Linked DNA regions of Jeotgalibacillus aurantiacus. The protein of the gene in region 2 binds, or shares a complex with, the protein of the main gene of each other region. Links are inferred from orthologs where the notes say so. Each region holds a gene or a part of one and is shown on either strand. Other genes may lie near its edges.

Region 1 (4,427 bases), on a different replicon or contig from region 2:
CTTTTACGCCTCCCGTGTGATCAATCACGTGAATGTAAAGTCGTTACAACCTTTGATAAAACCCCATTCACGAATTTGCTTGATTTTTCATCACCGAAACGCTTAGAGATCTCAACCGCTTCATTCAGGACTACGTTATATGGGACTTCTTCTTTTTTATATAAAAGCTCGTATAACGCTACCCGTAAAATATTCCGGTCCACCCGGGCAAGACGGTCAATCTTCCAGCGCTCGAGATGTCCTTGTATGGTCTGATCGATTTCTGGTTTATTTTCATGTACCCCTGTTACAAGGGCTGTCAGATAATCATCATTTTTTTCATCTTCCAGAATATTTTCAATCGCTTCTTCCGGCTCCATCTCGTTCATATCCATCTGGAATAAAGCCTGCAGCGCTTTTTCTCTGGCCGTTCGTCTTTTCATTTCAAGTTTAACTCCTTCTCTAATTGCATAATATCCATGTCATAAAAAGATCATAGCACAAAATCGCAGTCCCTACTAACGTAACTTCATGAAACTTTCATGATAACGCTGTCAAAATGATCGTGATTCTCACTTTAATAAATCTATCGTAAAACACCCGACGGTTTGTGCTGCCAGGCTGTCCATGCAGCACACAGAAAAAGGTGTCCCCTTATAAGGACACCTTTTACATCTGTCTTTATTCTTCTTCTTCCAGCTTTGCTGATTCGAACTGGATCCCAACAATGTGAATATTAACTTCCTCGGCAACGAGTGCCGTCATATTCTGCAGTGTCTGGCGGATATTATCCTGCAGCTTCTGGGCAACAGTCGGAATCGAGATCCCGAACTTCACCGTACAGTACACATCAAGGATAATGCCCTCTTCTCCAAGCTCGACCTTCACGCCTTTACCGTGATTTTTCTTACCGAGTCTCTCAGCAACACCGGATGCAAAGTTGCCGCGCATTTGAGCAATTCCGTCTACCTCAGAAGCAGCGATACCGGCAATTACTTCAATCACTTCCGGAGCAATTTCAATTTTACCCAACTGATTTTGTTCCAGGCTGCTCATTTGGAGCAGATTATTCTGATTCTCAGACATCATAATATCCTCCTTTTATTCAGCCTTCTTAGACATAATATCATACGTCTCCAAAAACTTGGTGTTAAAATCTCCGCCTGTAAATACATCATGATTCAGAAGCTTCAGGTGGAAAGGAATCGTTGTATGAATGCCTTCAATGACAAACTCGGAAAGCGCGCGCTTCATTTTCGCAACAGCTTCATCACGTGTTGTGCCGTATGTGATAACCTTGGCAATCATGGAATCATAGTAAGGCGGAATTTCATAGCCGGGATAAGCTGCAGAGTCAACACGCACACCAGGACCACCCGGGGGCAGGTACATCGTGATTTTTCCGGCTGAAGGCATGAAATTCTTTTCAGGATTTTCTGCATTGATGCGGCACTCAATCGACCAGCCTGTGAATTCAACTTCTTCCTGTGTGATTGGCAGCTTTTCACCTGAGGCTACACGAATCTGTTCTTTAATCAGATCAACACCTGTTACCATTTCTGTAACGGGATGTTCAACTTGTATACGTGTATTCATTTCCATGAAATAAAATGACTGTTCGTTATGATCATAAATAAATTCGACCGTTCCGGCACCCGTATATTTCACAGCTTCAGCTGCTTTTACGGCAGCATCACCCATTCTCTCACGGACCTTTTGATCGAGCGCAGGAGAAGGTGTTTCTTCAAGCAGCTTTTGCAGACGGCGCTGGATCGAGCAGTCCCGCTCACCGAGGTGAATGGTATTGCCATGGCTGTCGGCAAGCACCTGGATCTCAACGTGTCTAAAATCCTCAATATATTTTTCAATATAAACACCCGGATTACCGAATGCTGTTTCTGCTTCCTGCTGCGTTACCTTCATGCCTTTTTCAAGGTCTGCAGGTGTTTTCGCCACACGGATTCCTTTACCTCCGCCGCCTGCTGTCGCTTTAATAATGACCGGGTAACCGATCTCCTCAGCAAGGGTAAGGGCATCATCAATAGAGGCTACAATGCCTTTTGAACCCGGCACGACAGGAACGCCTGCTTCACGCATCGTCTCACGTGCCACATCCTTCGTTCCCATTTTTGAAATAGCCTCAGGACTTGGTCCAATAAAAATGATATTGCAGTCTCTGCACAGTTCAGCAAAGTCCACGTTTTCAGCGAGGAAACCATAACCTGGATGAATCGCATCCGCTCCAGTCAGTTTGGCTGCTGAAATCACATTCGTAAAGTTTAAGTAGCTGTCTCTTGAAAGCTTCGGCCCGATACAGACCGACTCATCAGCAAGCTGCACGTGCAGGGCTTCTCTGTCCGCTTCAGAATACACAGCTACGGTTTCTATATCCATCTCTTTACATGCTCTGATAATACGTACCGCAATTTCTCCACGGTTCGCAATCAATACCTTTTTAATCATACGTCTTCTCTCCTAACTATTCTTTAACAAGAAAAAGAGGCTGTCCGTATTCTACCAGCTGGCCGTTTTTGACCAGTACCTCAACGATTTCTCCATCCACTTCCGCTTCAATTTCGTTAAACAGCTTCATCGCTTCAACGATACAAACAGGCGTATCCTTGCTCACCTTTGATCCAACCTTCACAAAAGGATCTGCATCAGGCGAAGAAGCCTCATAGAAAGTGCCGACCATCGGTGATTTAATTTCAACTGTTCCTTCAAGAGATGGCGTTTCTACTGCAGGAGCAGCTGCTTTTTCTTCCTGCACTGCAGCCGGTGCCGTTTCCTGAACGGGTGCCTGCTGAACGGGAGCTGTCTGCTCAGGTGCGCTTGTGACAACCTGCTCAACCTGGTGTACGACAGCATTGGACTGCTTGCGCATTTTAATTTTTGCACCATCTTGCTCGTATGTAAATTCATCAATTGAAGACTTGTCAATCAGTTTAATTAACTCTCTGATTTCCTGTACTTTTAACATAGTAGACACTCCTTGACTTTTATAATTAGTTATTAGCAGCAGCTACTAATATCATACGATAACAACTGCCCATAATTCAACTTCATGTAAAAAACGTTTTATTTAAACGCTTACATAATGGATATTGTAACATACTTCACTCTCAACCCGGATGCAATTTCCTGCATAATAGATCGTATGGAAATTGTCAGGGTGATTAAAGCTTCCACCACGATCTGCTAACAGCCAAAAAGCCGGAACATGCGCTTTATAAGCGCTCTGTTCCGGCTTTTAATTACTCAGCTGATTCTGCCTGTTCAGACGGTTCGAACATCACGGATACAAATGCCTGCTCACCAAGCTCTCTTCGTCCGAGCTGAACGAGCTCATTGGCGGCTTCTTTCGAGTGTTCATTTTCAGCCGATTTAACGGTGATCAGCACTCTGTTGTCCTCTGAACGCACAAGCGCATCTTCATAACCGAGTGCTTTAATCATGGATTCGATCATCTGCTCTTTTGTTTCTAGTTTCGTTAATTCTTCCATCGCAGCATAGGCCTCATTTTTTTCAGCTGCTGAAAATTCAGTTGAAGCGACTTTGGAAGTCAGCTGTTCACGCAGTGCACTTCTTTCGTCCTGAACCTCCATACGTAATACGTCAAATAATTCATCTCCAGCTGCTTCGGATGTTACATCCACTTCATCTTCAAGCAGCCATTCATCCGAATCTTCCCCTAACACCATTTCAGCTGACTCATCAAGTGTAATCGGTGACAATTCTTCAGAAGGCGAGAATACATAATATACGGATAAAACGACAACTAAACTTACCATCGTTAACAGCCACACGGTTTGCTTTTTAAGCATTAATATCCATCTCCTTATTCATAAGGTATAACAGCTACGCGGTGTGATGAAACATCCAGCGCTTTTGATACGGCTTCTGCAATCTGTTTTTTTACTTTTGCCTCTTGTCCATTTTCAGCCACAATCATGACACCTGTTATCGCCGGTTTTTCTATGTAACTCAACACGGGTGCCCCCTGCTGTGACTGGTTCCCGAAAACGAGCTGCGAGGTCATCGAGTTCCGGTCAGCCGCCGAGCTGAATCCTTCCTTCTGATCCTCGGACTGATCCTGCTGCGTCGTTTCATTACGGGCAAAAATCTTTTTTTCACTTGTCCCCAACGTCACCATGACTTCCACTTTGTTTGTTCCAAGTGCTTTTTTCAACATGGCTTCCAGTCTTTTTTCAGCTTCGTTTTCAAGCTTTTTGATCTGCTCGAACTCTTCCTCCGTCTCGCTTACAGGAATCGTGGTCACTTCTTGTTCAGAGGGCTCTCTTCCCTGTAAAACGAGGATCAGCCCGATGATCAGCAAAAGCAGAATCAATGGCCATTTCTTTTGAAACGTCGGATCTCTTGATGAAAACAGCGTCTTCAGCTTGTCCATCATTCCCTCCCCGGTTGTTCGTTGATATGATAAATGATCT
Region 2 (5,001 bases):
ACGGTCTGCGGCTGTTGGAGAACCTCCGCGTTGCATATGTCCAAGTACGGATACACGCGTATCAATAGATGTTTTATCTTTCAACAGATTAGCAAAATCGCCACCGGACATAACGCCTTCAGCTACGATGATAATACTGTGCTTTTTACCACGTGCATGACCTTTACGAATACGGTCCGCAATCTTTTCCATATCGTAAGGATCTTCAGGAATCAAAATCGTTTCCGCTCCGCCTGAAAGACCTGCCCAAAGAGCGATGTCGCCTGCGTTGCGCCCCATTACTTCAATGATGAACGTTCTCTCATGGGATGTTGCTGTATCACGGATTTTGTCAATTGCATCAATAACCGTGTTAAGAGCTGTGTCAAATCCGATCGTGAAGTCAGTACCAGGAATATCATTATCGATTGTTCCCGGAACACCAACACATGGATAGCCGTGCTCGGTCAGTGCTTTTGCACCCATATAAGAGCCGTCTCCACCGATCACAACAAGGCCTTCAATGCCAAATTTCTTCAGCTGTTCAATCCCTTTTTTCTGACCTTCTGGTGTTTTAAACTCTTCGCAACGTGCTGAATACAGCTTCGTTCCACCTCTGTGAATGATATCACCTACAGAACCAAGTTCAAGCTTTTCGATATTTCCTGAAATCAGGCCCTGATAGCCCTGATAAATGCCGTATACTTCAAGACCATGGTAGATGGCTTTACGAACGACTGCACGCACAGCCGGATTCATACCGGGTGCGTCTCCTCCGCTTGTTAACACGCCAATTTTTTTCATTATGGATGTTCCCACCTTTATTAAGTTTATATGTTAACTATTTCACAGAAAGAAATAGACATTCGATACTCGTTCATTCATAAAATCATCAGGTTGCATGTACAAGTAAAATTCATCTTCTTAAAAATAACATGAAGCATACGGCTTCTCAATCATTAGTACCAGTGGATAAGAAAAGACGAAATAATCATTCGAATGAAAACGCTTTACACGAATGTATTTGTCACAATATTGTCACACGTCAGGAAAAGAAAAACAATCCTGGTGTTCAGCAGTATGCTCCTGGGATAGGTCCGGGTACATTCTTGCTGCTGCAGGATTGTTTCTTCTGCTTTCTATCTATTACACATTTGAGTATTCGTTAAACTTCCCGATCTCCTGAAATTTCTCGTATCGGTGCATCACAAGTGTTTCTTCATCCATCTGTGTCAGTTCCTTTAAGGATTGATACAGCACTGCATCGATATATTCCGCCTGTGATTTGACGTCTTTATGAGCCCCGCCCTTCACTTCAGGAATGATTTCGTCTATGATACCCATTTCTTTCAGGTCAGGTGCTGTAATCTTCATTGATTCTGCCGCCTGCTTTGCAAGGGATGAATCCTTCCAGAGAATAGAGGCCGCTCCTTCAGGTGAAATCACTGAATAAGTGGAGTTTTCAAGCATGTGGACGTGATTACCGATTCCAAGTGCCAGTGCACCGCCGCTTCCACCTTCACCAATGACGATACAGACAACCGGTACGGTCAATCCTGCCATTTCGAATAGGTTTCTTGCGATCGCTTCACTCTGACCACGCTCTTCAGCCGCTTTTCCAGGGTAAGCACCTTTCGTGTCAATAAAGCAGATGATCGGGCGTCCGAACTTTTCAGCCTGCTTCATCAGACGAAGTGCTTTCCGGTAACCTTCAGGGTGCGGCATACCGAAGTTACGAAGTATATTTTCTTTTGTGTCTTTACCACGCTGGTGTCCGATTACGGTTACAGGCTTTCCTTTATAGTAAGCAATTCCGCCTACAATCGCCCGGTCATCACCATATAAACGGTCTCCATGCATTTCCATAAACTGATCGAACAGAACCTCTATGTAATCGAGAGTTGATGGACGCTCCGGATGACGTGCAATTTGAACACGGTCCCATGGCTTGATGGATGAATAAATATCTTCCTCCAACTTCGCCAGGCGTTCTTCAAGACGCTCAATTTCTGAGGATAAATCAACGTCTGAGTCTGCTGTGAATGCTTTCAGTTCATTGATCTTTTCCTTCAGCTGTACCAGCGGCTTTTCAAATTCAAGTTCATTCACCACGCTCCAGCCCCCCGTTCATGCAGTGATAAAATCGTTGTCAGCTGCGGTTTCATATCGTTTCTCGGGATCACACGATCAAGCTGTCCATGCTCGAGCAGAAATTCAGACGTCTGGAAATCATCCGGCAGCTTTTCACGTACTGTCTGCTCGATCACTCGTCTTCCGGCAAAGCCGATCAGTGCGCCCGGTTCAGCAAAGTTGTAATCTCCAAGTGAAGCAAAACTTGCCGACACGCCACCCGTTGTTGGATGCGTCATAACAGAGATAATCAATCCGCCGGCATCACTGAATTTTTTAAGCGCCGTACTCGTTTTTGCCATCTGCATCAGGGACAAAACGCCTTCCTGCATTCTGGCTCCGCCACTTGCGGTAAAAATGATAAATGGAACCTGCTGCTGTTCTGCCAGTTTGACAGCTGCGGCAATTTTTTCGCCTACTACAGAACCCATACTTCCCATACGGAAGTTTGAATCCATGATGGTCAGTACTGCCTTATGGCCTTCAATTGTGCAGGAACCTGTCACAACCGCTTCATTTAATCCCGTCTTCACACGGTCTTTTTCAACCTTTTCCTCATAATCAGGAAACGAAAGTGGATTTCCGGAAGTCAATTCACGATTGATTTCTTTAAATGAACCTTCGTCTGCCAGACTGCCAATGCGCTCCTGGGCGTTCATCGGATGATGGTAGCCGCAACCCGGACATACTTTAAGGTTTTTATGAATCTCTTTTGTATAGACAATCTTTTTACATTTTGGACATTTCGTCAGAATTCCTTCCGGCACGTCGTTTTTGGCGTTTTCAGATGGAATTGTCGCATACTTTTTCTTTTTGGCAAAAATATCTTTCAGCAACGTAGCATCCTCCCCAATCTGGATTTAAAGGGCAGTCGGTTTTTTAACCAGGCTGCATAACAGGCTAAGCGCTTCTTCAGGCGTACCTGACGTTAGACAAGTTTGTAAGTATTTAAGATCTTCGGCTTTCAGCTTTTCAGAATCAACCTGAAGCTGATAAAAATCATTGAGCACCAGCCAGATTTTGAATGCAAGCTGATTGCCTGCTCCGTTGACCAGCTCAGCTTTAAGCTGGGAAGCATGCTGAATGAATCCTTGTTCATATTTTTGGAAAATCTGTTCGAATAAACGGCTTATTTTTTCATCGGAAAACTGATGAAGCGTATGAAGACTTTGCTCTTCAATCCACCTTTTCACCTCAGCGACATCTCCTTCGGCACGTCCACTTTGGAGAATGAACATGCCAAGGAGGTCTACCAGGTGATGATCACGAAAATCTCTCAGGAACGTCCCTTCTCCATGGCGGGTTTCAATGAGACCGAGCAGTTCGAGTGCCCGCAAGGCTTCTCTTACTGATGACCGGCCGACATTGAGACGGTCAGACAATTCCCGCTCTGAAGGAATTCTGTCCCCAGCCATCAACCGGTCATGCTGGATGATGCTCTTAAGCTGATGAACAACAGAGATAAATACTTTTTTTTGTGGTTTTGACTGGTTCAAGCTATTCTCACTCACTCTTTCCAATTAACGAAAGACGCGCCGTCTTTTCACGGATCTCTTCCGGGTCGACTTTGATCCGCGCAACACCCGTTTCCATCGCCGCTTTGGCTACACTTGCCGCTACAGCAGGTGCAACACGCGGATCAAACGGTGCAGGAATCACGTAATCCTCATTCAGCTGTTCTTCTGAAATTAGGGAAGCAATTGCTTCGACGGCTGCAATTTTCATTTTTTCATTAATATGTGTAGCACGCACATCTAATGCCCCGCGGAAAATCCCCGGGAAGGCGAGTACATTGTTTACCTGATTCGGAAAGTCAGAGCGGCCGGTACCGACTACACGTGCTCCCGCAGACTTGGCCAAGGCAGGCATGATTTCAGGGACAGGATTAGCCATCGCAAACAAAATGGCATCATCATTCATTTCTGACACCATTTCCTCTGTCAGTGCTCCTGCGACAGATACCCCGATAAAGACATCTGCACCTTTAATAACGTCACCAAGTGAACCGTCAAGCTTCTCACGGTTCGTAATTTTCGCCACATTATGTTTGACCTCATTCATTCCGTATGGGCGTCCTTCATAGATGGCACCTTTTGAGTCACACATGATAATATCTCGAACACCGTAACTGTATAAAAGTTTAATAATGGCAATACCCGCTGCACCTGCTCCGTTCATTACGACCTTGATCGAAGAAAAATCTCTTCCTGTAATTTTCAGTGCATTGACAAGACCGGCAACAGTCACAATCGCTGTTCCGTGCTGATCATCATGAAAAATCGGGATATTCGTTTCTTTTTTCAGGCGCTCCTCGATTTCAAAGCAGCGTGGTGCTGCAATATCCTCCAGGTTTACTCCCCCGAACGTAGGCTCCATCAATTTGACCGTTTCAACGATTTTATCAATCTCTGTCGTATTCAGGCAGATTGGAAATGCATCAACACCTGCAAAACTTTTAAATAAAACCGCTTTCCCCTCCATTACAGGAAGAGAAGCTTCAGGGCCAATGTTTCCAAGGCCAAGCACAGCTGTACCATCAGAAACAACGGCTACCATATTGCCCTTCATCGTATAATCGTAAACTGTTTCAGGCTTGTCATAAATTTCTTTGCAGGGCTCTGCTACCCCCGGTGAATAAGCCAGACTTAATTCTTCGGCATTCCGTACGAGTACTTTAGATTTTGATTCCAGTTTTCCCTGGTTAATTCTGTGCATATGCAGTGCTTCATCTCTTAAAGACAACGGTTTTCACTCCTAAATTTTGCTGTGCTAAATGGAATTGTGCTGAATGTAGATCATATAGAGACCAGCAGCAATGGCTTTAACAAAGAATAATAATGATGATAAAAACGATTAATCGTTTATCTGCCCTGTATTTTACAATTGGTCAGA

What was found. The genes of interacting proteins can lie anywhere in the genome.
Region 1: the proteins of accD (region 2) and accB are in contact, whole or in part, in a solved structure (PDB 8UXZ), measured with the Escherichia coli proteins. The link is inferred for Jeotgalibacillus aurantiacus from one-to-one orthologs.

Annotation. Positions count from the first base shown.
Region 1 is NZ_JACNMS010000002.1:93,461-97,887, reverse strand. What follows is about bases 1,210-4,123. They hold accB (acetyl-CoA carboxylase biotin carboxyl carrier protein), read right to left. Parts: upstream 2,960-4,123; coding sequence 2,459-2,959; downstream 1,210-2,458. Other genes in these bases: H7968_RS05225 (hypothetical protein), read right to left, coding at 3,818-4,123; H7968_RS05230 (SpoIIIAH-like family protein), read right to left, coding at 3,234-3,803; accC (acetyl-CoA carboxylase biotin carboxylase subunit), read right to left, coding at 1,210-2,442. In the rest of the region: transcription antitermination factor NusB, read right to left, coding at 21-422; H7968_RS05245 (Asp23/Gls24 family envelope stress response protein), read right to left, coding at 661-1,065; more of accC, read right to left, coding at 1,081-1,209; more of H7968_RS05225, read right to left, coding at 4,124-4,387; H7968_RS05220 (stage III sporulation protein AF), read right to left, coding at 4,387-4,427. UniProt on the Escherichia coli protein: This protein is a component of the acetyl coenzyme A carboxylase complex; first, biotin carboxylase catalyzes the carboxylation of the carrier protein and then the transcarboxylase transfers the carboxyl group to form malonyl-CoA.
Region 2 is NZ_JACNMS010000004.1:125,212-130,212, reverse strand. What follows is about bases 1,016-3,827. They hold accD (acetyl-CoA carboxylase, carboxyltransferase subunit beta), read right to left. Parts: upstream 2,946-3,827; coding sequence 2,085-2,945; downstream 1,016-2,084. Other genes in these bases: H7968_RS13460 (NAD(P)-dependent malic enzyme), read right to left, coding at 3,613-3,827; H7968_RS13465 (FadR/GntR family transcriptional regulator), read right to left, coding at 2,970-3,572; accA (acetyl-CoA carboxylase carboxyl transferase subunit alpha), read right to left, coding at 1,126-2,091. Also shown: pfkA (6-phosphofructokinase), read right to left, coding at 1-783; more of H7968_RS13460, read right to left, coding at 3,828-4,851.